2 regions of the Serratia sp. EC4 genome follow, and region 1 is predicted to be linked to the other one. Evidence: predicted binding sites of a transcription regulator. Region 1 holds the regulator's gene; the other holds the start of a gene.

Evidence for each region. The regulator Fur, encoded in region 1, represses iron uptake genes when iron is present. The targets are predictions, from matches to a motif close to ATAATAATGAGAACNACTATCAA.
Region 2: a site for Fur is predicted at 11,207-11,229, ahead of feoA (ferrous iron transporter A). Genes of this name have one in related genera too.

The regions. Positions count from the first base shown of each region.
Region 1 is NZ_JBNIDE010000002.1:305,260-320,239, reverse strand. Features, by position in the region: gene kdpD (two-component system sensor histidine kinase KdpD) at 1-2,331, shown strand, start outside; gene kdpE (two-component system response regulator KdpE) at 2,348-3,037, shown strand; gene ACP39K_RS08145 (DUF3861 domain-containing protein) at 3,065-3,364, opposite strand; gene ACP39K_RS08140 (PadR family transcriptional regulator) at 3,364-4,005, opposite strand; gene pgm (phosphoglucomutase (alpha-D-glucose-1,6-bisphosphate-dependent)) at 4,197-5,840, opposite strand; gene seqA (replication initiation negative regulator SeqA) at 5,918-6,460, opposite strand; gene ybfF (esterase) at 6,685-7,458, shown strand; gene ybfE (LexA regulated protein) at 7,715-8,002, shown strand; gene fldA (flavodoxin FldA) at 8,258-8,797, shown strand; gene fur (ferric iron uptake transcriptional regulator) at 9,127-9,573, shown strand; gene ACP39K_RS08105 (beta-N-acetylhexosaminidase) at 9,825-12,482, opposite strand; gene chiQ (ChiQ/YbfN family lipoprotein) at 12,496-12,822, opposite strand; gene chiP (chitoporin ChiP) at 12,869-14,272, opposite strand; gene glnS (glutamine--tRNA ligase) at 14,852-14,980, opposite strand, start outside.
Region 2 is NZ_JBNIDE010000007.1:131,647-146,626, forward strand. Features, by position in the region: gene malT (HTH-type transcriptional regulator MalT) at 1-362, opposite strand, end outside; gene malP (maltodextrin phosphorylase) at 823-3,228, shown strand; gene malQ (4-alpha-glucanotransferase) at 3,238-5,328, shown strand; gene nfuA (Fe-S biogenesis protein NfuA) at 5,513-6,088, opposite strand; gene gntX (DNA utilization protein GntX) at 6,147-6,830, opposite strand; gene bioH (pimeloyl-ACP methyl ester esterase BioH) at 6,871-7,641, shown strand; gene ACP39K_RS18720 (YdgH/BhsA/McbA-like domain containing protein) at 7,912-8,196, shown strand; gene ACP39K_RS18725 (FeoC-like transcriptional regulator) at 8,238-8,477, opposite strand; gene feoB (Fe(2+) transporter permease subunit FeoB) at 8,477-10,792, opposite strand; gene feoA (ferrous iron transporter A) at 10,864-11,088, opposite strand; gene ACP39K_RS18740 (Tex family protein) at 11,695-14,028, opposite strand; gene greB (transcription elongation factor GreB) at 14,186-14,659, opposite strand; gene cbpA (curved DNA-binding protein) at 14,890-14,980, shown strand, end outside.

The DNA.
Region 1 (14,980 bases):
CCCAAACGCTGGCAGGATGTGGAAGAGCTGCTGGACGCCGGCATCGACGTGCTGACGACCGTCAACGTGCAACATCTGGAAAGTCTGAACGACGTGGTGGGCGGCGTGACCGGCGTGCGGGTGCGCGAAACGGTGCCCGACCACGTGTTTGACGAGGCCAGCGAAGTGGTGCTGGTCGATCTGCCGCCGGACGATCTGCGCCGACGGCTGCACGAAGGCAAAGTGTATATTCCCGGCCAGGCCGAGCGCGCCATCGAGCACTTCTTCCGCAAAGGCAACCTGATCGCCCTGCGCGAGCTGGCGCTGCGCCGCACCGCCGATCGGGTCGATGACCAGATGCGCGAGTTTCGCGACACCCAGGGGCGCGAGAAAGTGTGGCACACCCGCGACAGCATTCTGCTGTGCGTCGGCCACAATAGCGGCAACGAAAAGCTGGTGCGCATCGCCGCCCGGCTGGCGGCGCGGCTTGGCTGCCATTGGCATGCGGTCTACGTGGAAACCCCCAAGCTGCACCGACTGCCGGAAAACCAGCGCCGCGCCATTCTGCGCGCGCTGCGGCTGGCGCAGGAGCTGGGCGCCGAAACCGCCACCCTGGCCGATCCGTCCGAAGAGCGCGCGGTGCTGCGCTACGCCCGCGAGCATAACCTCGGCAAAATCATCATCGGCCGCCGCAGCGAGCAGCGCTGGAAACTGCGCGGCAGCTTCGCCGATCGCCTCGGCCGGCTGGGCCCGGATCTCGATCTGGTGATCGTGGCGCTGGACAGCGACGCCGCGCAGCCCCCGCCGGGCAAGGAGCACGACGGCCGCAGCTTCAATGAGAAATGGCGCATGCAGCTGCGCGGCTGCGCGGTGGCGATAGCGCTGTGCGCGCTGATTACCCTGCTCTCGCAGTGGCTGCTGCCGGGCTTCGATCAGGCCAACCTGGTGATGGTCTATCTGCTCGGCGTGGCGATCGTCGCGCTGTTCTTCGGCCGCTGGCCGTCGGTGCTGGCGGCGGTGATCAACGTCGCCAGCTTCGATCTGTTCTTCGTCCAGCCCGAATGGTCGTTCGCCGTCAGCGATATGCAGTATCTGTTGACCTTCGGCGTGATGCTCGCCGTCGGCATCATCATCGGCAATCTGACCGCCGGAGTGCGTTATCAGGCCCGGGTGGCGCGCTATCGCGAGCAGCGGGCGCGCCATCTGTACGAAATGTCGCGCGGGCTGAGCCGCGCGCTGACCGTGGCCGACATCGCCAACACCAGCCGTCATTTCCTCTCCAGCAGCTTCCAGGCGAAAACCGTGCTGCTGCTGCCGCAGGAAGACGGTCGGCTGCAGCAAATGATCGGCGAGGAAGGCGGGCTGCTGTCGGTAGACGAAGCCATCGCGCGCTGGAGTTTCGACAAAGGCTTGCCGGCCGGCGCCGGCACCGACACCCTGCCCGGCGTGCCTTACCAACTGCTGCCGCTCAATACCCCCAAACAGACCTTCGGCCTGTTGGCGATCGAACCCAACAACCTGCGCCAGCTGATGGTGCCGGAACAACAGCGGCTGCTGCAAACCTTCGCAGTGCTGATCGCCAGCGCGCTGGAACGGCTGCACCTGGCGCGCAGCGCCGAAGAAGCCAAGCTGGACGCCGAACGTGAACAGCTGCGCAACTCGCTGCTGGCGGCGCTGTCGCACGATCTGCGCACCCCGCTGACGGTACTGTTCGGCCAGGCGGAAATTCTCACGCTGGACCTGGCGGCCGAAGGCTCCAATCACGCCACCCAGGCCAGCCAGATCCGCCAGCAGGTGCTGAGCACCACCCGGCTGGTGAACAACCTGCTGGATATGGCGCGCATCCAGTCCGGCGGTTTCAGCCTGCGTAAAGAGTGGCAGTCGCTGGAAGAGATCGTCGGCGCCTCGCTGCACATGCTGGAGCCGCTGCTCAGCCAGCATCCGATCGAGGTCGAGCTGCCGTCGGAACAGATCCTGGTCAACTGCGACGGCAGCCTGCTGGAACGGGTGTTCACCAACCTGTTGGAAAACGCCAATAAATACGCCGGCGCCGAGGCCACCATCGGCATTCGCGCCCGCACGCTGCCCGAGTGGCTGGAAGTCGAGGTCTGGGATAACGGCCCCGGTATCCCCGCCGATCAGCTGCAGCTGATTTTCGACAAGTTTTCACGCGGCAATAAAGAGTCGGCGATCCCCGGCGTCGGCTTGGGGTTAGCGATTTGTCGTGCCATTATTGAAGTGCATGATGGCCGCATCTGGGCGGAAAACGGCGCCAACGGCGGCGCCAGCTTCCGCTTCGTGCTGCCGCTGGAAAAACCGCCCGAGATCGACGGCGACGCCTTCGATCTGTAATCAACGCAGGGGAAACGTGAGCATAACGCCAACCAACATTCTGATTGTTGAAGATGAAAAAGAGATCCGCCGCTTCGTGCGCACCGCGCTGGAGAGCGAAGGCCTGCGGGTGTTTGAAAGTGAAACGCTGCAGCGCGGGCTGATTGAGGCCGGCACGCGCAAACCGGATCTGATCATCCTGGATTTGGGGTTGCCGGATGGCGACGGGCTGAGCTACATCCGCGATCTGCGGCAGTGGAGCGCCATTCCGGTGATCGTACTGTCGGCGCGCAACGCCGAAGAGGACAAAATCGCCGCGCTGGACGCCGGCGCCGACGACTATCTCAGCAAACCGTTCGGCATCGGTGAGCTGTTGGCACGGGTGCGGGTCGCGCTGCGCCGCCACTCCGCCAGCCAACAGGAAAGCCCGCTGGTGAGCTTTTCGGCGATCACCGTCGATCTGGTGAATCGCCGGGTGCTGCGCAACGACGAAGATCTGCACCTGACGCCGATCGAGTTTCGCCTGTTGGCGGAGCTGCTGGCCAACGCCGGCAAGGTGATTACCCAACGCCAGCTGTTGAGCCACGTCTGGGGGCCGAACTACGTGGAACACAGCCACTACCTGCGCATCTACATGGGCCATCTGCGGCAGAAGCTGGAAGCCGATCCGGCCCGGCCCAAACATCTGCTGACCGAAACCGGCGTCGGCTACCGTTTCATGCCTTAACCCCGGCGAGCGCGGTGTGCCGCGCCTTTACGCCGCCGGGCCCTTCTTCAATCCGACCATAAATTCCTTAAACGCCTCGCGCAGCGGAGCGAACACCGGGTGTTTGCGGTTTTCGATCATCACTTCGGAGAACAGTTTCAACCCCACGGCGAAGGCCGCGCTCTGCTCGGGGCCGAAGTTCAGATCGTCACGCGCCCGAATGCGCTCGACGATCTCGAGAATATCGTCATGATTGGTCACCTCAAAACTCAGCGGTGCCTTCTCGACGGGGTTGCCCTGGCGGTCGCTCAGGGCTTCAACGGTAATGTTAAAACGGTGGCCGGGCATCAGTTCTCCTCCTGCTGCGTGGGTTGAATGTGCATTTCGCTTTCGATCGCCGCCACGGCGGTCAGCAACGCGGCGTTGATGCGCTCCACCTGCTGCGGCGTGAGATCGGCGCGCATCACGTTGCCGCGCAGCAGGCTGCGCAGACGGTTCATGGCGTCGTAGATGCCTTCCGCCAGGTTGCCGTGCCGATGATGCTCGCGGCCGGCGCCCGCCAGACGCGCCAGAATGACGTCAACCACCTGTTGATGCTTTTGCAGCTCGCCCTCGCCCGCCGTGGTGATGCGGTAGCTTTTTCGGCCGTTGCCGGTGGTGAGCGGTTCGAGAAAATCCTGTTCTTCCAGCAGCGTCAGCGTGGGGTAAATCACCCCCGGGCTCGGCACATACAGGCCGGAAGAGGCTTCCTCGATCGCCTTGATCAATTCGTATCCGTGGCTGGGCTTGCGCGCCACCAGCGCCAGCAACACCAGGCGCAGATCGCCGTGTTCGAACAGACGATGACGCCCGCCCCGGCCGCCGCGCCCACCTCGGCCGTGCTCTTCGCCTTCGCCGCCGAAGTGATGACGCCCGCCGCGATGACGGCGCCCCTCTTCGCACGCATGAGGGTGGTGGTGATGCCGGTGTAAACCTAATCGATGAAACATAGGGTGATACCTCGCTTTAACAGTGAACATCAATACGAGGTTGTTTAGATATATCTAAACAGCGTCGATAACGCTAATCTAGATCGATATATCTAAATGCGCAAGCGCGTGCCGTGAAAAAGATATATCTAAATTGCAGACATAAAAAAAGCGCTGTAAAAACAGCGCTTTTTATCCATCAAGAAAAGCGATTACTTGGCGGAAGCCAGCACTTCGCTGACGATCTCGACCGCTTCGTGCTCAATCTTCTCGCGGTGTTCCGCCCCGAGGAAGCTCTCGCAGTAGATCTTGTAAGCCTCTTCGGTGCCGGAAGGACGGGCCGCGAACCAGCCGTTGTCGGTCATGACTTTCAGGCCGCCGATCGACGCGCCGTTGCCCGGCGCCGCGGTCAGACGTGCGGTGATCGGATCCCCGCCCAGCGTACTGGCCTTGACCATCTCCGGCGACAGCTTGGACAGCGCCGCTTTCTGCGCATGGGTTGCCGGCGCCTGGATACGGTTGTAGCTCGGCGCGCCGAAGCGCTTGGCCAGATCGTCATAATGATGCTGCGGGTTCTCACCGGTTACCGCGGTGATTTCAGCCGCCAGCAGGCACATGATGATGCCGTCTTTGTCGGTCGACCAAGGCTGGCCGTTGAAGCGCAGGAACGAGGCCCCGGCGCTCTCTTCACCGCCGAAGCCCAGGCTGCCGTCGAACAGGCCGTCCACGAACCATTTGAAACCGACCGGCACTTCCACCAGCTTGCGGCCCAGGTCAGCCACCACGCGGTCGATCATCGCGCTGGACACCAGCGTTTTACCTACCGCCACATCGGCGCCCCACTGCGGGCGATGTTGGAACAGGTAGTTGATGGCTACCGCCAGATAGTGGTTCGGGTTCATCAGGCCTTTCGGCGTGACGATGCCGTGGCGGTCGTAATCCGGATCGTTGGCGAACGCCAGATCGAATTTGTCGCGCAGCGCCAGCAGGCCGGCCATCGCCGACTCGGACGAGCAATCCATGCGGATGATGCCGTCGTGGTCCAGGTGCATGAAGCGGAAGGTCTGATCGATGGAGTCGTTCACCAGCGTCAGATCCAGCTTGTAGTGTTCCGCCACCCGCTGCCAATAGGCGATGCCGGAGCCGCCGAGCGGATCCACGCCCAGCTTCAGGCCGGCGCGTTGAATGGCCGGCATGTCGACCACGTCAACCAGCCCTTCGACATAAGGCTGCACCAAATCTTTGGCGTGCAGGTGGCCGCTGTTCCAGGCCTTGTCCAGCGACTGGCGCTGAACGCCTTTCAGCTGCTGCGCCAGCAGTTCGTTGGCGCGCTTTTCGATCACCGACGTCAGGTTGGTGTCAGCCGGGCCGCCGTTCGGCGGGTTGTATTTGATGCCGCCGTCTTCCGGCGGGTTGTGGGACGGCGTAATGACGATGCCGTCAGCCTGCGCGCCGCCGCGGCGGTTGTGGCACAGAATGGCGTGCGATACCGCCGGCGTTGGCGTGAAGCCGTTGTTTTCCTGCACGATCACATCGACGCCGTTGGCGGTCAGCACTTCCAGCACGGAAATAAAGGCCGGCTCGGACAGCGCATGGGTGTCTTTGCCCACGTAGCACGGGCCGGTGGTGCCCTGCTGATGACGAACTTCGGCGATCGCCTGAGCGATGGCGAGGATGTGCGCCTCGTTGAAGCTGTGGCGCTGCGCGCTGCCGCGGTGGCCGGAAGTGCCAAACTTCACCGCATGTGCGGCATTGCCAGCTTCCGGTTGCAGCACATAGTACTGCGACGTCAGCTGGGCTACGTTGATCAGATCGCTTTGACGGGCGGGCTGCCCGGCACGTGGATTATTCGCCATCGACATATCTCCCTCATCCCTGTCGGTGACCGGGCAAATACGTCGCGCACGGCCATCATGACGGGCTGTTCGCTAAATTAGACGGTACCGCAAACTTTCTCGATCAGTTCCGCCGGGAACTGCATCGCCTGCATGATGTGTTCGATCATGCTGCGCTTGCGGCCGGTATTGGTATTGGTGATCACCCAGTAAGGGGTGCCCGGTACATGCTTCGGCTTGGTGTGCGTGCCGTTGGCCAGCAGGGTCTGCTGATCGCCGGCGAAATAGGTGCGGGTGCGGCCGGTCAACGCCTCGGTAGCGGCGGCGAAACCGGCGGCATCGAGGGTGTATAGCGTGGACAGCACCAGCATGAAACGGTTGACCGCTTTGTTCTGCTCGGCGTATTCATCCGACAGCAGCAGTTCACGCACGGCGCGTACGCGATCGCGCGGGCGCTGAACCGGCGTCGCTTTTTCCAGTTCGACGGACGACGACGCACTGGCGGCAGGCAACGCGCGCACCGGCTGACCGGCGGTGAATTTCAACATGCGGCGTAAAATATCGGACGCGCTTTCACCGATGTGTTGCGTGTGGCTGGCAATATAACGGTAAAGCTCTTCGTCGACTTCAATAGTTTTCATCTTTATCCAATACTGTTTTTTCTACTTAGAACCTGAAGCCAGATCCTGCATTCAAGCCATGGGATTATAAGGTTAAAAGCGCTGGGGCGAACACAACAATGTGCCTCCGGACGGCAAATGCAGACTAATACCTATAGCCGGCACTGCCAAGCCCGCGCCGCGAAAATTCCGCATGATTCATCGTGCGATTCAATCATGATACCCTAATCTGAATCTCTCTCAGTATGAACTTCGCCATGAAATTACATTATCAACTGCTGGCCGCCGAGTCAGACGCGCTGCCGGTGCTGCTGATCCACGGCCTGTTCGGCAATCTCGACAACCTGGGCGTGCTGGCGCGCGATCTCCATAAACAGCACAGTGTGATCAAGGTCGATCTGCGCAACCATGGCCTCTCCCCGCGCGCCGACGACATGAACTACCCCGCCATGGCGCAGGATCTGCTGGCGCTGCTCGACGAACTGCAGTTGGAGAAAGCGATCGTCATCGGCCACTCGATGGGCGGCAAAGCGGCGATGGCGCTGACCGCCATCGCGCCCGAGCGCATCGCCAAGCTGATCGTCATCGACGTCGCGCCGGTGGATTACCAGACCCGACGTCATGACGAGATCTTCGCCGCGCTGAAGGCCGTCAGCGCCGCCGGCATCACCCAGCGCCAGGCGGCCGCCCAGTTGATGCGCGACTACCTGCAGGAAGAAGGCGTGATCCAGTTCCTGCTGAAGTCCTTCCATAACGGTGAATGGCGCTTCAACCTGCCGGTGCTGATCGAACGCTACGAAGACATCACCGGCTGGCAGGACGTCCCGGCCTGGCCACACCCGACCCTGTTCATTCGCGGCGGCCTGTCGCCGTACGTGCAGGACAGCTACCGTGCAGATATCGCCCGCCAGTTCCCGCAGGCCCGCGCGCACGTCGTCGCCGGCACCGGCCATTGGGTGCACGCCGAAAAACCGGAAGCGGTGCTGCGCGCCATCCACCGTTTCCTCGGCGAAGCCTGAAAAATACGTTAATCTGGCGAAAAAACGCGCTAAAGATAACGGCTTAGCGCGTTTAGCCCGCAGTTAGGCATTGTCGCCGCTCCATCTGCTGGGGTAATATGGCGCGCTATAATTTTGCCGCCGCGCCAGCGCGTTCGCGAACGCCGGTTCGGGGGTAAATTTGGGTTAGGGTTTATTGGCCCGAAGTGTGTTAATCGATGCCTCCGGAAGCGTGCGAGCGCTTTTTGATGCAAACTCCCTTGCAGTACCGCTACCTATGGCAAAAGAACAAACGGATCGCACGACGCTGGATCTGTTCGCAGATGAACGCCGTCCGGGGCGCCCGAAAACCAACCCGCTTTCCCGCGATGAACAGCTTAGAATCAATAAGCGCAATCAGTTACGGCGCGATAAAGTGCGCGGATTGCGGCGCGTAGAGCTGAAAATCAACGCGGATGCGGTGGACGCCCTGAACAAACTGGCGGAACAGCGCAACATCAGCCGCAGCGAACTCATCGAGCAGATGCTGTTGGCGCAACTGGCGGAAGAACAGCCGGAACATTGATCTCTTCGGCCGCACGCGCGGCGCGGCGTTAAGGACAACGCCGGATCGACCACGCTTTTCTTCATCCTTCGGCATCGCATAAATGCGATAAAACCCCGGCGCCACTTTCTGGCATGATACGCATTTACCGGTAAGAGACTGCGCCTGTCGGCGCCCGCCACCATGGCGAAAGGCTCTTGTCATGGCATCATTTTAATCGGCGGCAGTGCCGGCGCCGAGTAATGCAATTAATTGAATTTAAAGGTTATACGCGATATGGCTACTGTAGGCATTTTCTTTGGCAGCGACACTGGCAATACCGAAAACATTGCCAAAATGATCCAGAAAATTCTTCAGAAACAGTTTGGCGACGATGTCTCAGAAGTGCATGACATCGCCAAAAGCAGCAAAGAAGACCTGGAAGGGTTCGATATCCTGCTGCTGGGTATCCCGACCTGGTACTACGGTGAAGCGCAGTGTGACTGGGATGATTTCTTCCCGACGCTGGAAGAAGTCGATTTCAACGGCAAACTGGTGGCGCTGTTCGGCTGCGGCGACCAGGAAGACTACGCGGAATATTTCTGTGACGCGATGGGCACCATCCGCGACATCATCGAACCGCGCGGCGCGGCCATCGTGGGCCACTGGCCGACCAAAGGCTACCACTTCGAAGCTTCCAAAGGCCTGGCGGACGACAACCACTTCATCGGTCTGGCGATCGACGAAGACCGTCAGCCGGAGCTGACCAATGAGCGCGTGGACGCCTGGGTCAAACAGATCGTCGAAGAGCTGAGCCTGGCCGATATCGTCGGCTAAACGCCGGTACTGGCGAAAGGTTGAACAAAGGCCCTGTAAAGTGCATAGTGTGCCGACAGGGCCGTCATCGGCAACAGGGATTGCTGCGATAGAAGCTACAGATTTGTAACTTCCCACCCCGTCACGGTAGACTGAGATATCGGTTTATCCCATCCATCAAGGCGTTGCATGCAAAACATGCAATAGTGCAATTATATCTTTGTTAACAACCGGCGGTTTCCATTTAGTACAACCGGTTCTATAATGAGACGCATTAACTCTTTGTGCCGACCGATGCCACAGGCGAGTACGCCTCAACTTGATTAGCATAGTAACAGGACTGAATTCGCATGACCGACAACAACATCGCATTGAAGAAGGCCGGCTTAAAAGTCACGCTTCCGCGACTCAAAATCCTGGAAGTACTGCAAAATCCGGAATGCCATCACGTCAGTGCGGAAGATTTGTACAAAAAACTGATTGATATGGGCGAAGAGATCGGCCTGGCGACGGTTTATCGCGTACTGAACCAGTTTGACGATGCGGGCATTGTGACACGTCACAATTTCGAAGGCGGCAAGTCCGTGTTCGAGCTGACCCAACAGCATCACCACGATCACCTGATTTGCCTGGACTGCGGCAAAGTGATCGAATTCAGTGATGAATCCATCGAAGTGCGCCAGCGTGATATCGCCAAGCAGCACGGCATCAAGCTCACCAACCACAGTCTGTACCTGTACGGCCACTGTGAAACCGGTGACTGCCGCGAAGACGAATCGCTGCACGACAAGAAATAAGCCTGACCGGCTATGAAAAACCGCCTCACATTGGGGCGGTTTTTTTATGCCCGCCGTACAACGGGCAAAAAAATCCCCGGACAAGCCGGGGGAAGATCATGTCATGAAATACTACAATTGCAGCGGCACTGCGACTCCACGTACTGCTCTCACTTCAACATCCGCCCCACGCCGGCACGCGCGGGGGCGAACGCATTCCCCCTTCATTATGATGCGGCCCGCTGCCAGAACCACGGGCCCCGGAGCCAGACCTAGACCTTCTCGGCGCGGCTGTAGCGTTTACCGTCCGGGCTGACCGAACGCACCTGCACGTCACCGGAGACCGTCGGCTTGGCCTTGGCGTCATAGCGCTGCCACTGCTTGCCGCCGTCGGTGGAATACTCGATGCCCAATCCCGGCAGCGCGATATTCGCTTCCAGCTTGCCGCCCGCCACGCGGGCGCCCGGCACCGGCAGACGATAAGCGACGCCGCCTTTGTCCAGCTTGGCCAGTTCACGTTGGCCCAGGATATTGGCGAAGCGCAGCCAGTCTTTCTCCAGCGCCTGGGTATCGACAAAGTGGGTTTCCCCGCCTTTGTATTCGCGGCCGGCGCGATAGTCCTGCTCCCAACCGGCGCGGTGCCAGGCGCGTTCCGCCACCGACAGCGCGCGCGGGAAGATCATGTATTCCATCTGCGGATCGGTGCGCTGGGTTTCGCTCCACAGCTGAGCGGACAGACCGTAGGCACCCGGCCACGGCTTGTCGCTTTTGGCGTTGAAGTGGTTGCCGTCGCGGTCGACCGAGGTTTCCGCGTTCTGCGGCATGTTGTCCGGCGCGAAGCTGAACACCTTGCGCTCGTCGCTGAAGCGGGTGCCCCAGTAGTAACCGCGCTCGTCCGGATTCACCTCGTAAGGGAAGTCCATGTAGACGTAGTCCGGGTTGGAGACCACCACTTCATACCCTTTATTGGCCCAGTCGTTAACGCTGTCGAAACCGCCCCAATACAGGGTGTCCCAGAAGTTGACGCCCACGCGCGAGGTGGCGAACGCCTTCGAACTTTCGGCGTCTTTCAGACCGTCCTGCCAGGCCTGCATTCTGTCGATGCCGTGCGCCTTCACCAGCTTGCTGACCTCCTGGCCGAAGTAGCTCGGCAGGTGCTCCATGTCGGCCACCTTGCCTTCTTTGATCATCGTCTGGCACACCTGCGACTTGGCCCACGGCTTGTCTTCATTACTCTGGTCAATGATGCCTTTACCCGGTTCCGGTTTCGCCTTGTCGGTATAGCCTGCGCCCAGGCGGATGTTTTTCGCCTCATCGCCGCCAAAGTGCCAGGTTTTGATCGGCTGGCCGGCTTCTTTATGCATCTGGGCAATCTCGCCAATCACCTTGTCGACAAAGCGCTGGGAAGAGTCCAGGCACGGGTTCAGGTAGCTCTGGCGGTTAAAGAACTGCACGGAGGTGGTGTTGGAGGTATCGGTCGGATCCACCAGGCGGAATTCGTTGGCCTCCTGCTCTTTCCCGGCGGCATGCAGCTTTTTATAGCGCGCTTCCATCGAGACCACCGCGGCGCGGGCGTGTGCCGGCATGTCGATCTCCGGGATCACCTCAATCTGGCGCGCCTGAGCGTATTTGATGATGTCGATATAGTCCTGACGGCTGAAGAAGCCGCTGTAGACGTCCGGCCCCTGGCCGTACTGCGGCAGCAGGCAGGTGGTTTCGCTCAGATCGTGGCAGCGCTGGCCGCCGACTTCCGTCAACTCCGGCAAACCGGGGATCTCGATGCGCCAGCCTTCGTCATCGCTCAGGTGGAAGTGGAATTTGTTGAGCTTGTAAGCCGCCATCTGATCCAGCAGGCGCAGCACCGCGTCCTTCTTATGGAAGTTACGCGCCACGTCGAGGAAAATGCCACGATACGGGAAGCGCGGCGCATCGCTGGCGTCCAGCGTGGCGATCTTGCCGCTGCCGTCGCTCGGCACTAACGACAGGATCGACTGCAGCCCGTAGAACACCCCGGCCTGATCGAAGCCGATCACTCGCGCCTCTTTCTTGCCGATTTTCAGCTCATAGGCGCCCGATACCGCCATCGCGCCTTTAAACTTGCCCGGCTGGATATCGGTCTTGATCGGGTAACCGTTGGTCTGAACCGGCACGCCCAGCAGCGCGAAACGCTGGCTGACGACGTCCGCCGCCGGCTTGACCAGCGTGCTCAGATCCAGCGCCACCCCTTTGCGCAGGTCGGCGTCCTGTGCGTGGACCTTCACCTGCATCGGCGTCGGCACGATCTGGCCGCGCAGCGCGCCGGCGGGCAGCGTCTGCAGATCGGCATTGCTGACAAAGCGCGAAGCCGGCGTCATCAGAATGTTTTTGTCGTCCTTGGTGCGCTTCCACTGGTCGCCGGTGAACGGCGCCACAAACTGATCCAGGTTTTCGGTGTCGGTATTCGCCAGCATTTTCGGCTTGGCGTCGCCGGAGGTGGCATACCAACGCGGCAGGAAGTCGTTTCTGAACAGCTGCCAGTATTCGGCGACCACCGGGATTTCCACCGCCTTACCGGCCGGGAAACCGCTGAATTTGGCGGTCGGCTCCAGCTTGTACAGATCGCCGGTCAGATGCGCGATCTTGAACTGGTCGTTGTCCACCCGCAAGGTCTGCCGCGGGCTGTGGAAATAGATGACCCAGTCTTTGCCGTCGATCGCCTGGCCGTCGTTGCTGAGGGTGAACAACACCCGGTTGCAAGAGGCCCAGTCGGCGCCCAGCGCCGCGCAATCCACGCCGTTTTCGCCGGCGCGGTTATCCAGCATTTTCACGTTCAGCTTCAGCTGGCTCAGCTGATCCACCAGCTGTTGATCGGCCATGGCGCTCCCCATGCCGCCCAGGAATCCCATCGTTGCCGTCAACGCGGCTAATGCGCTCAGTTTGAATGCGTTCATCTTCTCATCCTTCTTAATTATTGTTATCGCGAATTTCTTGCCACAGCTTGCCGCACTTGGCGTCATAAGCCTGACCGTTACCGCTGTGAACCGCCATAATGCAGTTCTGATAATCCATCACCCGCACCGTTTCCTGCTCAGCAAATTGCTGGTGCTGTTTTTCTTGTTTCAGCACGTTCAGCACCGACTTGCAGGGCTGCAGACGCTCCGGCGAACCTTCGGCGGTGTTGATGCAGGCGCTGTAAGCCTGCTTCAATTTGGCGTCTTCCGGCGGCGCGGCGGGTTGCGCACAGGCGCTCAAGGCCGCGGCGGCCGCCAGCATCAGCATGATTTTTTTCATCGTTGAATTCCCTTAACTGCCCCCGGCGGCGAGGCCGGGGAACGCATCAGAAGATGGTGAATGGCGCGATGACCATGAACTTGACGTCTTTCTCGTCCTGGAAGATGTTGCCGTAACCGCCGCCCCAGCTCGGGATGTTGGTGTGGTTGTCATACTGGGTGTAGTGCAGCTTGATCAGGGTGCCCTTGGCGCGCCCTTCCTGGATGGTGTACATCGCGTCCAGGCTCCAGGCGCTCTCTTTCAGGCGCTGGCTCTGATCGTAGATCGGGTTGGTGCTCGGCTTGGCGTCCCAGGCGTACACGTAGGAGCCGCCGACCGCCATGCCCGGCAGGTTCCAGTTGCTGAGGTCGTACATCACGCCGGCGTACACCGCTTTCTCGCCGTTGGCGTTAAAGTCGGAGCGGTTGTCCCACCACACGTCCAGACGGCCGTTGGATGAGGCGTAGGTCGGGGTCATACGTTGCAGGAAGAAGCCCTGGTTGCCTTCCGCCTTGACCATGGTGCCTTCCAGACGCCAGTTGAACTGCCCGGTGGTGTAACCGAAGGTCAGCGCCTGCAGCCAGGCCAGGCCGTCGTAGATGCTGTTCGGATCGTTCTTGTCGCTGATGCGGTCTTCCGCGCCGTAGAACTGGTAACTGGTGGTCAGCGGGTTGCCCAGCAGATCGAATTTGTAAGACGCCTTGGTGAAGTACTGATTCACGTAACCCTGGGCTTGGCCGAAAGCGGCTTCCAGCACCAGATCGTTTTTGAAATCGTACTTGGCGCCCAGCGAGTGCAGATAGGAGACGCGGGTTTTCTTATCATTCTGGCGGAAGTCGTCCACCTCGATATGCCACGGCGCCTTGTATTTGTCGGCCCACATGTAGGAGAAGCTCAACGCGCCGGCATCGCCGTAGTCGAACTTGGCGCCGGCCTCGGCGCCCTGATAGGTGCCCGGCATAAAGCTCCAGTGCGGCGCCAGCAGGGTTTGGCCGCTCGGCTGAATGTAGCCGGCGCGCGCCCAGACCGGGCCGTATTTGAATTTGGCGGCGGCTTTGTACAGGCTGATACCGCCTTTGTCACCGGAGTAGTCTTCGTCGTAGGTACGGTTCTTCGAGGAGAACGCAATTTCGTTCGGGTGACCGCTGGCGCTGGATTCAGCCAGTTCGATGGCGGTAAAGGCGCCGACATCCAGACCGAACATGTCCCAGGCGTAGCCCGACGCGAAATCCAGGCTCAGGTTGGCGGTGGAGTGCGACAGGTTGGTGGTGTATTGGTTGTAATCCTTGCTGTCCGGATTGAGATCTTTACGGTCACGCTCACGTTGCCAGTAATAGATGCCGCCGGTCAGCGTGGAATCATCGATAAACCCTGCGGCTTTCGCCTCAGGCGCCATGGCAAACCCTGTTCCCAACAGCGCGCCCGCGACTGCGAGCGCCAGCGTTTTACGCTGAGCACCGTGCGTACCCATAGTGAAATTCCTCTTTGACTTAACTTAAAAGTTGCAGCCGCCTGTGTTCACCACTGCCCTGCACGACTGCCAATAAAAAACCCGAACGGGTAAAAAATATTGCCGACGAGATGTTATTCCCACAGCACTAATTGCTACAGATAGACTATTTTTCGCGACGCGAATTATCAAATGAAAAATGCGGGAGATTTGTCAAAGTATGACAAGCAGCACATATCAGTGAGATTTTGTTACGTCGGTGTTCATGGAGGGTGTCGAATAAAAAATTCAATTAAATCAGAATAAATTAAGATAAGAGGTCAACCAGAGACGATTAATGGTTTCAGCCTGACTAAATTCGTCAGTCAGACGATAAAAATTGAGAGCGCTCTCTAAATGAAATTAATTCGCATCACGAATATATAAGTAAAAATTAAGACTATTAAACCCAATATCAGAAAACTTATTGATTAACGCACCGCGATTAATTAAACACAGCCCGGAATAGCTGGGCAGGAATAGATGGTTTGCTCAATAGCAGACATAAAAAAAGCGCGGCTTAAAGCCGCGCTGATTCATTAATTTTCGAGGCGAATAAGATTAGCCTTCGATTTTCGCCCAGGTGTCACGCAGGCCGACGGTGCGGTTAAACACCAGATGTTCGGCCGACGAATAACGGTTGTCGGCGCAGAAGTAGCCTTCACGCTCGAACTGGTAGGCCTTCTCCGG
Region 2 (14,980 bases), on a different contig from region 1:
TGATGCCAGTCGGCCAGCTCGATAAACAGCTGGGCGAACAGCGCCGACAGGCTGGCGTACTGGTGTTTCTGGCTCAGCGCCTCGCTCTTGACGCAGCGGCCGCCGCTGGCCTGCTGCAGCGCGGCGATCAGGTAGCTGGCGAAGCGCTCCGGCTGGTTGTCGCTCTCATCCAGGGAATACCAGCCCAGATCGGCCTTGCCGGCCGCCCATTGAGCGATCAGCGTGGTTTTCCCGTATCCCGCCGGGCAATTGACCAGTGTCAGACGATAGTTGCCCGCGCTGGCCAGTTTGGCCAGCAGGCGATCGCGGATCACGGTATTTTGCAGCCGTACCGGGCGGCTCAGTTTTGATGGGATCAGCATAGTATTCCAGGGTATAAATCGCGGTTCCCGCCGGGATTGGAGTGGCGCTAATTATTTTATGGTTCGTAATTAATAGCTCCCCCTAACTTCTGCCAACCCTAAACGTATTGCAACAAGCTTCCGCATCGGCTTGGAGTTAAGTTGCTATCGATCACACTTTTTTACGTTTGGCGCCGGCGCGCGGCGATGCGGCGGCGGATCGCATTTCCGGCCATGGACAAAACTTCAGCAGCGCGAATACTTGTGCTAACGTCATGGTTAACGTTCTCAGTGCTCGCCGCACGCGTTGGCGGGCTTTTTTGCATCGTTGCAAGGGAGTCAAACAGTGCCTGAGATCACAATTCCAGCTACGCCCCAATCCTCCTCCCCAGCTAATCCCCAGGCGGGATGATGCCGTCAGGCTTTCTCACCGGCACGATAGCGGCAATTTGACCCACTTACTGGATAGAGAGTTTTCCTTATGTCACAGCCTACGCTCAAGAAGGATGCTTTTCTGGCGGCGCTCGCCCGTCAGTGGCAACGGTTCGGCCTCAGTTCCGCACAGCAGATGACGCAACATCAATGGTGGGAAGCCGTCAGTGCGGCGCTGGCCGAGCAGTTGGCCGCGCAGCCGGCGCCGCGCAAAAGCGCCAAACCGCTGCGCCACGTGAACTACATGTCGATGGAGTTTCTGATCGGCCGGCTGACGGCGAACAACCTGATCAACCTGGGCTGGTACGACACCGTCGAGCAGGCGCTGGCCGAGCAGAACGTCAAGCTGGCGGATCTGCTGGAGCAGGAAACCGATCCGGCGCTGGGCAACGGCGGGTTGGGGCGGCTGGCGGCCTGTTTCCTCGACTCGATGGCGACGGTGGAACAACCGGCCACCGGCTATGGGCTGAATTACCAGTACGGGCTGTTCCGCCAGTCGTTCCGCGAAGGGCAACAGCAAGAGGCGCCGGATAACTGGCAGCGCGAGAGCTACCCGTGGTTCCGCCACAACGCCGCGCTGGCGGTGGACGTGGGCATCGGCGGCAAGCTGGAAAAGCAGGCCGACGGCCGCGAACTGTGGCGCCCCGCCTTCACCCTGCGCGGCGAAGCCTGGGATCTGCCGGTGCTGGGGTATCGCAACGGCGTGGCGCAGCCGCTGCGCCTGTGGCAGGCGACCCATCAGCATCCGTTCAACCTGAGCGATTTCAACGACGGCAAATTCCTGCAGGCGGAGAAGCAGGGCGTAGAAGCCGACAAGCTGACCAAGGTGCTCTACCCGAACGACAACCATCAGGCCGGCAAGCGCCTGCGCCTGATGCAGCAGTATTTCCAGTGCGCCTGCTCGGTGGCGGACATTTTGCGCAAGCACCATCAGGCCGGCCGCAAGATTGAAGATCTGCCGAAGTACGAAGTGATCCAACTGAACGACACCCACCCGACCATCGCCATTCCGGAAATGCTGCGCATTCTGCTGGACGAACACCAGTTGGAGTGGGAGGCGGCCTGGGCGATCACCAGCAACACCTTCGCCTATACCAACCACACCCTGATGCCGGAAGCGCTGGAATGCTGGGATGAAAAATTGGTGCGCAGCCTGCTGCCGCGCCATTTCTCCATCATCAAACAAATCAACGCCAGGTTTAAAAAATTGGTGGATAAGCATTGGCCGGGCGACGAGGCGGTGTGGGCCAAACTGGCGGTGCACCACAACAAGCAGGTGCGCATGGCCAACCTGTGCGTGGTCAGCGGCTTTGCAGTCAACGGCGTAGCGCAGCTGCACTCGGATCTGGTGGTGAAAGATCTGTTCCCGGAATATCACCAGCTGTGGCCGAACAAATTCCATAACGTCACTAACGGCATCACGCCGCGCCGCTGGCTGAAACAGTGCAACCCGGCGCTGTCGGGCCTGATCGACGAGACGCTGAAGGTGGAGTGGGCGAGCGATCTCGACGCGCTGCGCGGGCTGGAAAAATTCGCCGACGACGCGGCGTTCCGCCAGCGTTATCAGCAGATCAAACGCGACAACAAGGTGGCGCTGGCCCATTACGTGCACGGCGTGATGGGGTTGACGCTCGACCCGGACGCGATCTTCGACGTGCAGATTAAACGCCTGCATGAATACAAACGTCAGCACCTGAACCTGCTGCACATCCTGTCGCTGTATCGCCAGCTGCGCGACAACCCCAACCTGGACATCGTGCCGCGCGTCTTCCTGTTCGGCGCCAAGGCGGCGCCGGGCTACTACCTGGCGAAGAACATCATCTACGCCATCAATCAGGCGGCCGAGAAGATCAACAACGATCCGTTGGTGAAAGATCGCCTGAAAGTGGCGTTCATCCCTGACTACCGCGTCTCGGTGGCCGAACTGATGATCCCGGCGGCGGATATCTCCGAACAGATCTCCACCGCCGGCAAAGAGGCCTCCGGCACCGGCAACATGAAGCTGGCGTTGAACGGCGCGCTGACGGTCGGCACGCTGGACGGCGCCAACGTCGAAATCGCCGAGCAGGTGGGCGAAGACAATATCTTTATCTTCGGCAATACCGTGGAGCAGGTGAAGGCGATAGTGGCGAAGGGTTACGATCCGCTCAGCTACCGCAAGAAAGACAAGCACCTGAAGGCGATTCTGGACGAGCTGGCGAGCGGCGCCTTCAGCCACGGCGACAAGCACGCGTTCGACATGATGCTGCACAGCCTGCTGGAAGGCGGCGATCCCTACCTGGTGCTGGCGGACTTTGCCTCGTACTGCCAGGCGCAGCGCCGGGTCGATGAACTGTATCGCGATCGGGACGAGTGGACGCGGCGGGCTATCCTTAACACCGCGCGCGTCGGCATGTTCAGCTCGGATCGCTCGATCCGCGATTATCAGCAGCGCATCTGGCAAGCCAAACGTTAAGGAGAGCGAATGGATCGCAAGCGTATCGATCAGGCGGCAGCGCAGGCGGGGATCGCTGCCGATTTCATCAATGCCCACGGCAAGCGGCAGGCGATTGAACCGGAGACCAAGCGCAAGCTGTTGGCGGCCATGAATCGGGCCGATGCCGCGCAGGAAGGCGCGGCGTCGCCGTTACCGGCGGTCAAGGTGTTCTATCAGGGCGCGCCGCTGGCGTTGACCCCGGCGGGTGAAGGCGAGTACCTGTGGGCGCTGCAGCGTGAAGACGGCGAATGCCTGCAGGGGCGCGTCGGCGCGCGCAAGACCCTGACGTTGCCCGGCGATCTGCCGGCGGGCTACCATCAATTGACGCTGAGCCAGGGCGTGCGGCAGTGGTCATGCCGCGTGATCGTCGCGCCGAGGCGCTGCTTCGAGCCGGACGCCTTGCTGACCGGCAAAAAACTGTGGGGCGCCTGCGTTCAGCTGTATACGCTGCGTTCCGATCGCAACTGGGGCATCGGCGATTTCGGCGATCTGCGCCTGATGGTGGAGCAGGTGGGGGAACGCGGCGGCGCCTTCGTCGGCCTCAATCCGATCCATGCGCTGTATCCGGCCAACCCGGAGAGCGCCAGCCCCTACAGCCCCTCGTCGCGCCGCTGGCTGAATCTGGCGTATATCGACGTCAACGCGGTGGAGGATTTCCAGCGCAGCGACGCGGCGCAGCGCTGGTGGCAGAAGCCGGCGACGCAGAAGCAGCTGGCCAGGGCACGCGCCGCGGAGTGGGTGGATTACACCGCCGTGATGCAGCTGAAGCTGGCGGCGCTGAAGCTGGCGTTCCCGCTGTTTCAGGCGCGTCAGCCGAACGACGCGCAGCGTCAGGCGTTCGAGCTGTTTGTGTCTGAGGGCGGCGACAGCCTGTATCAGCAGGCGGCGTTTGATGCGCTGCACGCCCATCTGGCGGCCAAAGACGCCAGCCAGTGGGGCTGGCCGGCCTGGCCCGAACGTTATCGGCAGGGGCAGAGCGAAGCGGTGCGGCAGTTCTGCGCTGAACATCAGGACGCGGTTCGCTTTTACCTGTGGCTGCAATGGCTGGCGGGCACGCAGTTCGCGCAGTGTTTTGACCAGAGTCAACAGCAGCGGATGCCGATTGGCCTGTATCGCGATCTGGCGGTCGGGGTGGCGGAAGGCGGGGCGGAAACCTGGTGTGACCGTGAGCTGTACTGCCTGAAAGCGTCGGTCGGGGCGCCGCCGGATATTCTGGGGCCGCTGGGGCAAAACTGGGGCCTGCCGCCGATGGATCCGCACGTGATGGCGGCGCGCGGGTATCAGCCGTTCATCGATCTTTTGCGCGCCAACATGACCAGCTGCGGCGCGCTGCGCATCGATCACGTCATGGCGCTGTTGCGGCTGTGGTGGATCCCGTATGGCGAAACCGCCGATCGCGGCGCCTACGTCAAATACCCGGTGGACGATCTGCTGGCGGTGCTGGCGCTGGAAAGCCAGCGCCACCGCTGCATGGTGATCGGTGAGGATCTCGGCACGGTGCCGGTGGAAATCGTCGGCAAGCTGCGCGACAGCGGCGTCTATTCCTACAAAGTGCTCTATTTCGAAAGCGACGGCGAACACCATTTCCGCGCGCCGCAGGCCTATCCGGTGCAGGCGATGGCGACCATCACCACCCACGATCTGCCGACGCTGCGCGGCTACTGGCAAAGCGACGACCTGACGCTCGGCAACCGGCTGGGTCTTTACCCGGATGCGGAGATCCTGCGGGCGCTGTTCGCCGATCGGGAACGCGCCAAACAGGGGTTGCTGGACGGATTGCATCGCTATGGCTGCGTGCCGCAGAAGGTGGGCAAGAAGGCGGCGCTGCTCGGCATGAGCCCGCTGCTCAACCGCGGCCTGCAGCGTTATGTCGCCGACAGCGCCAGCGCCTTGCTCGGCCTGCAGCCGGAAGACTGGCTGGATATGGCGGATCCGGTTAACATTCCCGGCACCAGCGATCAGTACCCTAACTGGCGGCGCAAGCTGACCCGGACGCTGGAGGAGATGTTCGCCGACCCGCGGATAAACCGGCTGCTGAAGGATTTGGACAAGCGCCGACGCAAGGTGTCGGTGGGGTGACGATGAGGTGTCGTTGTATTAGGTCAAAGGACGAGAACTTTAGTCCCATCCAAATGACGGATACCCGAATTAATTGGAGTTGCAGCTAGGCGGCAAGTGCGTAAATCCCCAGGAGCTTACTTAAGTAAGTGACTGGGGTGCGCGCATGCGGCCAACAACGCTGCAACTTCAAGTAAGAAGGGTATCAGTAGTAGGAGTGCTCGCCGCGCTGGTGCTCGGTCAAATCACGCACGCCCTTCAGCTCCGGGAATTTCTGCAGCAGCTCTTTCTCGATGCCTTCTTTCAGCGTGACGTCGACCATAGAACAGCCGTTGCAACCGCCGCCGAACTGCAGAATAGCCATGTTGTCGTCGGTGATCTCCATCAGCGTTACGCGGCCGCCGTGGCCCGCCAGCTGTGGGTTGATCTGCGACTGCAGCACGTACTCCACGCGCTCCATCAGCGGCGCGTCGTCATCGACCTTGCGCATCTTGGCGTTCGGCGCCTTCAGCGTCAGCTGAGAACCCAGCTGGTCGGTCACGAAGTCGATTTCGGCGTCTTCCAGATACGGCGCGCTCAGCTCATCGACATAGGCGGACAGTTTGTCGAACTTCAGTTCGGTATCCGTCGCTTCTACCGCGTCCGGCGGGCAATAAGAGACACCGCATTCGGCCGTCGGCGTGCCCGGGTTGATCACGAATACGCGGATTTGGGTGCCTTCTTCTTGATTTGCCAGCAGTTTGGCAAAGTGTTCCTGTGCAGCATCTGTTATACGGATCATAGCATTAGCTCAATAGTTGACTTCTATAGTCGGTTATAATACGCCCATTGCCGTGGCACTACAACGTGCGGCAAACGCACCATATCTGCACCGAGGCGGCGCCTTGCCGCCGCAGCAGCGCCGCGATCGCCGCGACGGTGCTGCCGGTGGTCACCACGTCATCCACCAAGGCGATATGCCGGCCGGCGACCGGTACGGTACAGGCGAACGCGCGCTGCAGATTGCGTCTGCGGGCAGAGGCGCTCAGCCGCTGTTGCTGGGCGGTTTTGCGCACCCGGCGCAAGGCGGCGGGCTGATAGGCGCAGCCCAGCCAGCGCGCCAGCGGCCGCGCCAGCAGATCGCTCTGGTTATAGCCACGGCGCCAGCAGCGTGATGCATGCAAGGGTACCGCTAAAATCAGGTCGGGTCTGTTCAGATACTGCTCTCTGCGCGCCTGCTGCCACCGCAACAGCATCAGGCGCGCCAGCGTCGGCGCCAGCTCGGGCGCGCGGTGGAACTTGAACCTTTTTACCAGTTGGCTGAGGGGCGCAGCGTAGTCGCCGACGAACACCAGCCGTTGCCAGGGCGGCGGCCGTTGCAGGCAGCGGCCGCAGGGCGTTCGCGCCTTCCCGGCGGGCAATCCGCAGCGCGGGCAACACGGCGGGTGGGCCGGCAGATGGCGCAGGCAGCAACTGCAGATGCCATGACGCATCAGGCTCAACGGTTGTCGGCATAGCCAACAGCGGCTGCGGATTGATAGCATAGCGTCTCCGAGACGAGTAAGCATGAAAGGACAATAACCAATGACAGCGCTGTACTGGCAAACAATAGGCGAAGGCGAACGCGATCTTGTGCTGCTGCACGGCTGGGGATTGAACGCCGAAGTGTGGCGTTGCATTCAGGCGCGGCTGACGCCGCATTTTCGCCTGCACCTGGTCGATCTGCCGGGGTACGGCCGCAGCCAGGGGTTCGGCGCCCTGTCGCTGGAGCAGATGACGGAAATCGTGCTGGCGGCCGCCCCGCCGCAGGCCTGGTGGCTCGGCTGGTCGCTCGGCGGACTGGTGGCCAGCCAGGCGGCGCTGATGCAGCCGCAGCGGGTCAGCGGGCTCATCACCGTGGCCTCTTCGCCGTGCTTTGCCGCCCGCGATGCGTGGCCGGGGATTCGTCCGGATGTGCTGAGCGGTTTCCAGCACCAGCTAAGCCTGGATTTCCAGCGTACCGTCGAGCGTTTTCTGGCGCTGCAGACGCTGGGCACCGAGAGCGCGCGTCAGGATGCGCGCCAGCTGAAAGCGGTGGTGCTCAACCAACCGACGCCGAGCGTCGAGGTACTGAACGGCGGGCTGGAGATCCTGCGCACCGCCGATCTGCGCGCGCCGCTGGCGGAGTTGAATTTGCCGCTGCTGCGGATCTACGGCTATCTGGACGGGCTGGTGCCGCGCAAGGTCGCCGAGCAGCTCGACGCCGCCTGGCCGAACTCCACGTCGCAGATCGTGGCCAAAGCCGCCCATGCGCCGTTTATCTCTCATCCCGATGAATTTGTGACGATGATCGAAGCGTTTATTGCAGCACATTGAATGCAGCGGGAAAACGCACGATAGAGCGCGAAAAAAAACGCCGCCGGGTGGATAAAAGACAAAGCTGTTCAATACTTAGTGAGTCAATGCGTTGGCTGCAAAATGAAAAGACCGCGTGCGGCGATTTTCATTTTGGCGTTTCGTCTCTGGGAAACAGGCCCCGTCAGGGAAAGCAACGAGGCCTGAGGATGTCGCGGCAGCCTGCGGTACTACGCATGGATCCTGGACGGCTTTCATAACAGATAAATTATCCATTGAGAGGTTAGTGTCATGAAATCATTGAAGATGATTATTGCAGCGGCAGTGCTGGGTTCGGTGTCTTTCGGCTCCATGGCGGCAACCCTGCTGACCAAGGAAGATCTGGATAAGAATCCGGGTAAATACGAGAAGATCGGCACCGTCACCACGACGGCGGAAACCACGTCACCGATGGATGCCAAGGAAGAGCTGTCCAAACTGGCGGACGAAAAGGGCGGTCAATACTACGTGATCCTGGCGGGCCGCGAACACGGTAAATTCAGCGCCATCGCCGAAGTTTACAAAGACAAGCAATAAGCCTTGAACGGCAAGGGGCGCCGCTGCGGCGCCCCTGATCGTCAGGCCTTCAGCCGGTAGAACACCGTGCTGCATCCCTGGCCCTGCGGGCAGCTTTTGCAACTGCCGCTCAGACAGGCGCCGCCATCCTGTTCGATACGTTCCACTTTCCCCATCGCCGTCAAACGATCCAGCATCGCCTGCACCAGCGGCAGCGGCGTCGCCAGCGATTGGCTGAGCTGCTGCGCCTGGGCGCTGCCGCGCAGCGCCAGCGCATCGCGCACCTGCAGCAGCCCGGCCATCAGTGACAGCTCCCTTTGGCGCTCTGGCAACAGGCCGCCGGCGTGGCGTTGCCCAGGCGCACCGTGACGCGGCTGCGCGCCCGGCGCAGGCCGAACAGCACCAGCAGGTTTACCAGCACCACCGCCAGGATCGCCGTCAGGCTGTACTGCGGGTGTTGGTTGAAGGTGGCCGCCTGATAGAACAGCGTCGCCAGCGAGTAGGCGACGTTCAGCCCCCACAGGATTGAGAAGGTCATCCAGCCGCGGCTTGACTCACGGGCGATAGCGCCCATCACCGAGACGCAAGGCACGTACAGCAACACGAAGATCAGGTAGCTGTAGGCGGAAATGCCGGAGCCGAATTTGCTGCTCATCACGCCCATCGAACCGACGCCCATCTCACCGTCGCCCTTGCTGGCTTCGATCGGGTTGGAGAGCACGCTCAGGCTGAAGGTGTTTTTCAGGCCGTCCCAGGTTTCCTGCAGCGCGCCGCCCAGTTCATCGAGCAAGTTGAAGTTGGCGGCGTCGAACGCCTCTTTGTTGATGTGCTCGGCGGTATACAGCGTATTCAGCGTGCCGACCACCACTTCTTTCGCCATCGCGCCGGTCACCAGCCCAACGGTGGCCTGCCAGTTATCGCTGTGGACGCCCATCGGCTGCAGAAGAGGTGTCAGTACCTTGGAGACCGAGGCCAGCGCGGAGTCGTTGATGTTGTCGACCGTTTTGCCGCTGAACGAGAAGCTGTTCAGGCCGCCGATGAATATGCTGGCCACCACGATCACCTTACCGGCGCGCAACACGAAGCCTTTCAACCGCTGCCAGGTTTGCAGCAGCAGGCTTTTCAGGTGCGGCACGTGGTAAACCGGCAGCTCCATGACGAACGGCGAGGCTTCGCCGCGCATGAGGGTATATTTGAGTACCAGGCCGGTCAGGATCGCCACCGCGATGCCGAGCATGTACAGCGAGAACACCACCCCAGCGCCGTCCTGGCCGAAGAAGGCGGCGGCGAACACCGCGAAGATCGCCAGACGGGCGCCGCAGGACATGAACGGCGCCATCATGATGGTGATCAGGCGCTCGCGCTGGGCGTCCAGCGTACGGGCGCCCATGATGGACGGCACGTTGCAACCGAAGCCGACGATCAGCGGCACGAAGGATTTGCCCGGCAGCCCGAGCGCCTGCATCAGGCGATCCATCACGAACGCCGCGCGCGCCATGTAGCCGGAGTCTTCCAGGAACGACAGGAACAGGTACATCATGCCGATCTGCGGCACCAGCGGCAGCACGGTGTTGATGCCGCCGCCGACGCCCTGCGCCAGGAATACGGTTAACCAGTCGGGGAAGTGCAGGGTGTAGCCGAGCCACTGAATGCCCTGAATGAAGATCGCCGCCGAGCCGATATCGAAGATCGGCTGCAGCGCGCCGCCGATATTGATCGCCAGCAGGAACATCAGGTACATCACCAACAGGAAGATCGGCACGCCCAGCCAGCGGTTGAGGATCACTTTATCCAGCATATCGGTCAGGCGGTTGGGCATCGCCTGCTGCGAGTTGCTGACCGCGTCGCACAGGGCGGCGATGGACTGGTAGCGCGCGTCGGCGATCACCAGCGCCGGGTCTTCTTGCTGCTGCTGTTGCAACGCCTGAATGGCCGCAGGCAGCAGCGCGACGGCGGGGCCGGCCAGCCGGTGGCTGTAGATGTCGCCCTCCAGCATCTGCAATGCCAGCCAGCGGCGTTGCACCGCCGGCAGCGTTTGCGGCATGGCGTCGCTCAGCGTGGCGACCGCTTTCAGCAGCAACGGCGGGTAGTTCACCAGCGCCTGCTGTTCGTTGATGCGATGATTGTCGATCATCTGTTTCAGCACGCCGATGCCGTCGGCGCGGGTGGAGATCATCGGTACTACCGGGCAGCCGAGGCGCGCCGACAGCGCGGCGACGTTGATATCGATATGCTGGCTTTTGGCGATGTCGAGCATGTTCAGCGCCACGATGCAGGGGATGCCCAGCTCCAGCAATTGCAGCGTCAGGTAGAGGTTGCGCTCCAGGTTGGAGGCGTCGACCACGTTGATCAGCAGATCGGCGTCGCCGCTCAAAATGTAGTGGCAGGCGATCTGCTCATCGAGCGAGGTTTGCTCCGAGATGGTGGTGAGGGAGTAGGTGCCGGGCAAATCGACCAGCCGCACGTCGGACTGCGGGGTGGTGAAATGGCCTTCTTTGCGTTCGACCGTCACGCCCGCCCAGTTGCCGACCCGTTGGCGTGCGCCGGTCAGCTGGTTGAACAGCGTGGTTTTGCCGGAGTTCGGGTTACCGATTAAGCCGATGGTGAGTTTTTTCATAGTTCAGCGTGTCGTCTTCAAGGAGAACAGCGCCGGCGCAAGGGCGCGTCGGCAAATGGAGGCGTGCCGGTTCAGGGCTGGCCGTCGAGCTGCAGCAGCGCCAGATCCTTCCTGCGCAGCACCAGGCTGACGCGGCGGGTTTTAATTTCTATCGGATCGCCCAGCGGCGCGACGCGCACCACGTCGAACGAAGAACCGGGCAGCATGCCGAGCGATAACAGTTTCTGGCGGTAGGCCGGCGCAATTTCACCGGAAAAGCCGATAATCTTATATGTGTGTTTAGGTTGAAGCTGCATGTGATTAACCTTCCGGGTGCCGATGAACATCGGGCTGATGATAATTGGACGTTGCCGGCGAAAATGCCACGCCGTCGGCGGTATTCATCCATAAGGTCATGCAATAAAGTGAGCGCAAATAATAGTAATTATCATTATCGCGTTCAATACAAAAAGTAGGGGTATTGTAACCAATTATTATGGCGTCGACAGTTTTTGATGGCGTTGTCTTGATTAACGACGTTTTACCACCGCTTGCGATGGGGAACAAATGAGAATGGCGAGTTAAATCAGTTGTGTATTTGTAGCCAAGTTTTCTCGTTTGCAAATATCGAGGGTTTTTTCCCTTTATTTATTTCCGCTGAAAAGCAATTCGATAACATTATTCCGCCGTAATGCGAGCGGTAACCATTTGTGTTTCTCTCACTATTGGCGAGATGAAAAATGCGTGTTAACAAAGTTGTTAATAAATGGCTGCAGAAGGCATTTTTGCTGGCTGAATAATGAGAGGGTGATCACGCAGGAACGGGAAATAAAAAGATGACGGTTTATTGAGACGGGTCAAGAAATGCCGCAAGTTTTATTCATCAGAAAGGGCGGAGCAGGCTCCGCCCTGTTGGCTCTGACTTAGCGTTTCTTGCCGAATGCCGCCGCCAGCGCGTCGCCCATGGCGCTGTTGCCGGCCGGCGCCGCGTTGCGCGGTTTGGCCTTGTTGCCGCCCGCCGAACGGTTGGCGGTGTCGCGCGACTGTGCCGGCGCGTTGCCGCCGCGGCGCGGCGAGCCTTCGCCCGGTTGCTCATCCAGGCGCATGCTCAGCGCGATGCGTTTACGCTGCAGATCGACTTCCATCACCTTCACTTTGACGATGTCGCCGGCCTTCACCACGGTGTGCGGATCTTCGACGAATTTGTCCGCCAGCGAGGAGATGTGCACCAGGCCGTCCTGATGCACGCCGATATCCACGAAGGCACCGAAGTTGGTGACGTTGGTCACCGAGCCTTCCAGGATCATGCCCGGCTGCAGATCGTTGAGGGTTTCCACGCCTTCGGCGAAGGTGGCGGTTTTGAACTCCGGACGCGGATCGCGGCCCGGCTTCTCCAGCTCTTTCAGAATGTCGGTGACCGTCGGCACGCCGAACTTGTCGTCGGTGAAATCAACCGCTTTCAGGCTGCGCACCGCCGAGGCGTTGCCCATCAGATCCTGCAGCGCCTGCTCGGTGGCGGCCAGGATGCGTTGCACCACCGGATAGGCTTCCGGGTGAACGGTGGAGGCATCCAGCGGGTTGTCGCCGTGGTTGATTCGCAGGAAGCCGGCGCACTGTTCGAACGCTTTCGGCCCCAGGCGGCTGACCTTCAGCAGCTGTTCACGGTTGCTGAAGCGGCCGTTCTCGTCGCGCCAGTTGACGATGTTCTGCGCCATCATGCGCGTCAGGCCGGCCACGCGGGTCAGCAACGGCACCGACGCGGTGTTCAGATCGACGCCGACGGCGTTCACGCAGTCTTCCACCACCGAATCCAGCTTCTTCGCCAGTTGGCTCTGACTGACGTCGTGCTGATATTGGCCGACGCCGATGGATTTCGGATCGATCTTCACCAGCTCCGCCAGCGGATCCTGCAGGCGGCGAGCGATGGACACCGCGCCGCGCAGCGATACGTCGAGATCCGGGAACTCCTGCGCCGCCAGTTCGGACGCGGAGTACACCGACGCGCCCGCTTCGCTGACGATCACTTTCTGCGCCCGGACGTCGCTGAACTGCTTTTGCAGGTCGAGATAGAAACGCTCGGTTTCACGCGACGCGGTGCCGTTGCCGATGGCCACCAGCTCCACGTTGTGTTTGATGCACAGCGCCGCGACGATGGCGGCGGCTTTCGCCGCTTGCCCGGTGTGCGGGTAGACGGTGTCGGTGGCGACCAGCTTGCCGGTTGCGTCGACCACGGCGACTTTCACCCCGGTGCGCAGGCCCGGATCGAGGCCCATGGTGGCGCGCATGCCGGCCGGCGCGGCCATCAGCAGATCATGCATGTTGCGGGCGAACACGTTGATCGCTTCATCTTCCGCGCGCTCGCGCACCGTGCCCATCAGCTCGGTTTCCAGGTGCAGCAACACCTTGATGCGCCAGGTCCAGTTGACCACCGCCTTGCGCCAGGCGTCGGCCGGAGCGTTGTTCAGGCGCAGATTGAGGTGATTGATGATGATCAGCTCTGCCTGGCTTTCGCGCGGCGCTTCTTCAAACTGCGGATCGGCGTTCAGCGCCAGCTGCAGCACGCCTTCGTTGCGGCCGCGGAACATCGCCAGCGCGCGGTGCGAAGGCACCTGGGAAATCGGTTCGTGGTGATCGAAATAGTCGCGGAACTTGGCGCCTTCGTCTTCCTTGCCCTCGACCACTTTGGACACCAGATGGGCGTTTTTCCACAGGTAGTCGCGCACCTTGGCCAGCAGCGCGGCGTCTTCGGCGAAGCGCTCCATCAGGATATAGCGTGCGCCGTCGAGGGCGGCTTTCACGTCCGCCACGCCCTTGTCGGCGTCGACGTAGCGTTCGGCCAGTTGTTCCGGCTGCTGTTGCGGATCCTGCCACAGCGTGTCCGCCAGCGGTTCCAGGCCGGCTTCGATGGCGATCTGGCCGCGGGTGCGGCGCTTGGGCTTGTACGGCAGGTAGAGGTCTTCGAGTTCAGTCTTGCTCAGCGTGGCGTTGATCGCCCCCGCCAGTTGTTCAGTCAGTTTGCCCTGTTCATCGATCGACTTCAGGATGGTCTGACGACGATCTTCCAGTTCACGCAGATAACCCAGGCGGGTTTCCAGCTGGCGCAGTTGGGTGTCGTCCAGGCCCCCGGTGACTTCCTTACGATAGCGTGCAATAAAGGGCACGGTATTACCTTCATCCAGCAGACGGATGGCGGAGTCGACTTGCTCCGGCCGGGCCTGCAGTTCTGTTGCAATAATGCGGCTCAGTGGGTCATTCATAGGTCTGGTATCTGTATTGAGAACGGTGAATAAACAGGGGACAGTTATACGGATTGATCGGGGAAAATGCCAGTGGAGCGGGCCGCCGCCGCGCGGCCGCGGCGTGGAGAACAGCTCAGGCGGCGGCGTTGGCGGCGGTTCGGAAAAAGCTGAAAGCTTACTTCGGGTAGTCTATTTCGTTCACGTACCACTGCGCCTCGCCCAGCGGCGTATTGACGGTGGCGACGTCCCCGACCTCTTTTTTCAGCAGGGCGCGCGCCATCGGCGCGTCGATGGAGATGTAATCCTTGCGGCCGAAGATCTCGTCGTAACCGACGATGCGAAAGCGTTTGATTTCGCCGTCTTCGTTCTCCACCTCTACCCAGGCGCCGAAGAACACTTTGCCTTCCTGCTGCGGGGAGTAATCGACGATCTTCAACTGCTCCAGGCATTTGGTCAGATAGCGGACGCGGCGATCGATTTCGCGCAGCCGCTTCTTGTTGTACTGGTAATCGGCGTTTTCGCTTCTGTCGCCCAGGCTGGCGGCCCAGGTCACTTTCTTGGTCACCTCGGGGCGTTCTTCGCGCCAGAGGTAATCCAGCTCTTGTTTGAGCTTGTCATACCCTTCACGGGTTATCAGTTGAGTTCTCATCGTGATTTATCTTTATGGGGTCACCGCCACAGTGTACGTGAATGCGGGGGGCTTTAGAAATGGCGCGCGGGCCTGCGCGTTGTCGCACGGTTTTTATTCAGTTTGCGCAGCTTTTAACAATCGGGAGTATGCTTAGCGATAGCGGAAAAGGAATGTGACGAAAGGAGGATATCTGGCGAGAGAGACAAGGAATTTTGGCGCACAACCCAACACATTGAAGGTATTACCGCATGGAATTTAAAGATTACTACGCCACGATGGGCGTTGAGCCCAACGCCGATCTGAAAACCATCAAAACGGCCTACCGTCGGCTGGCGCGTA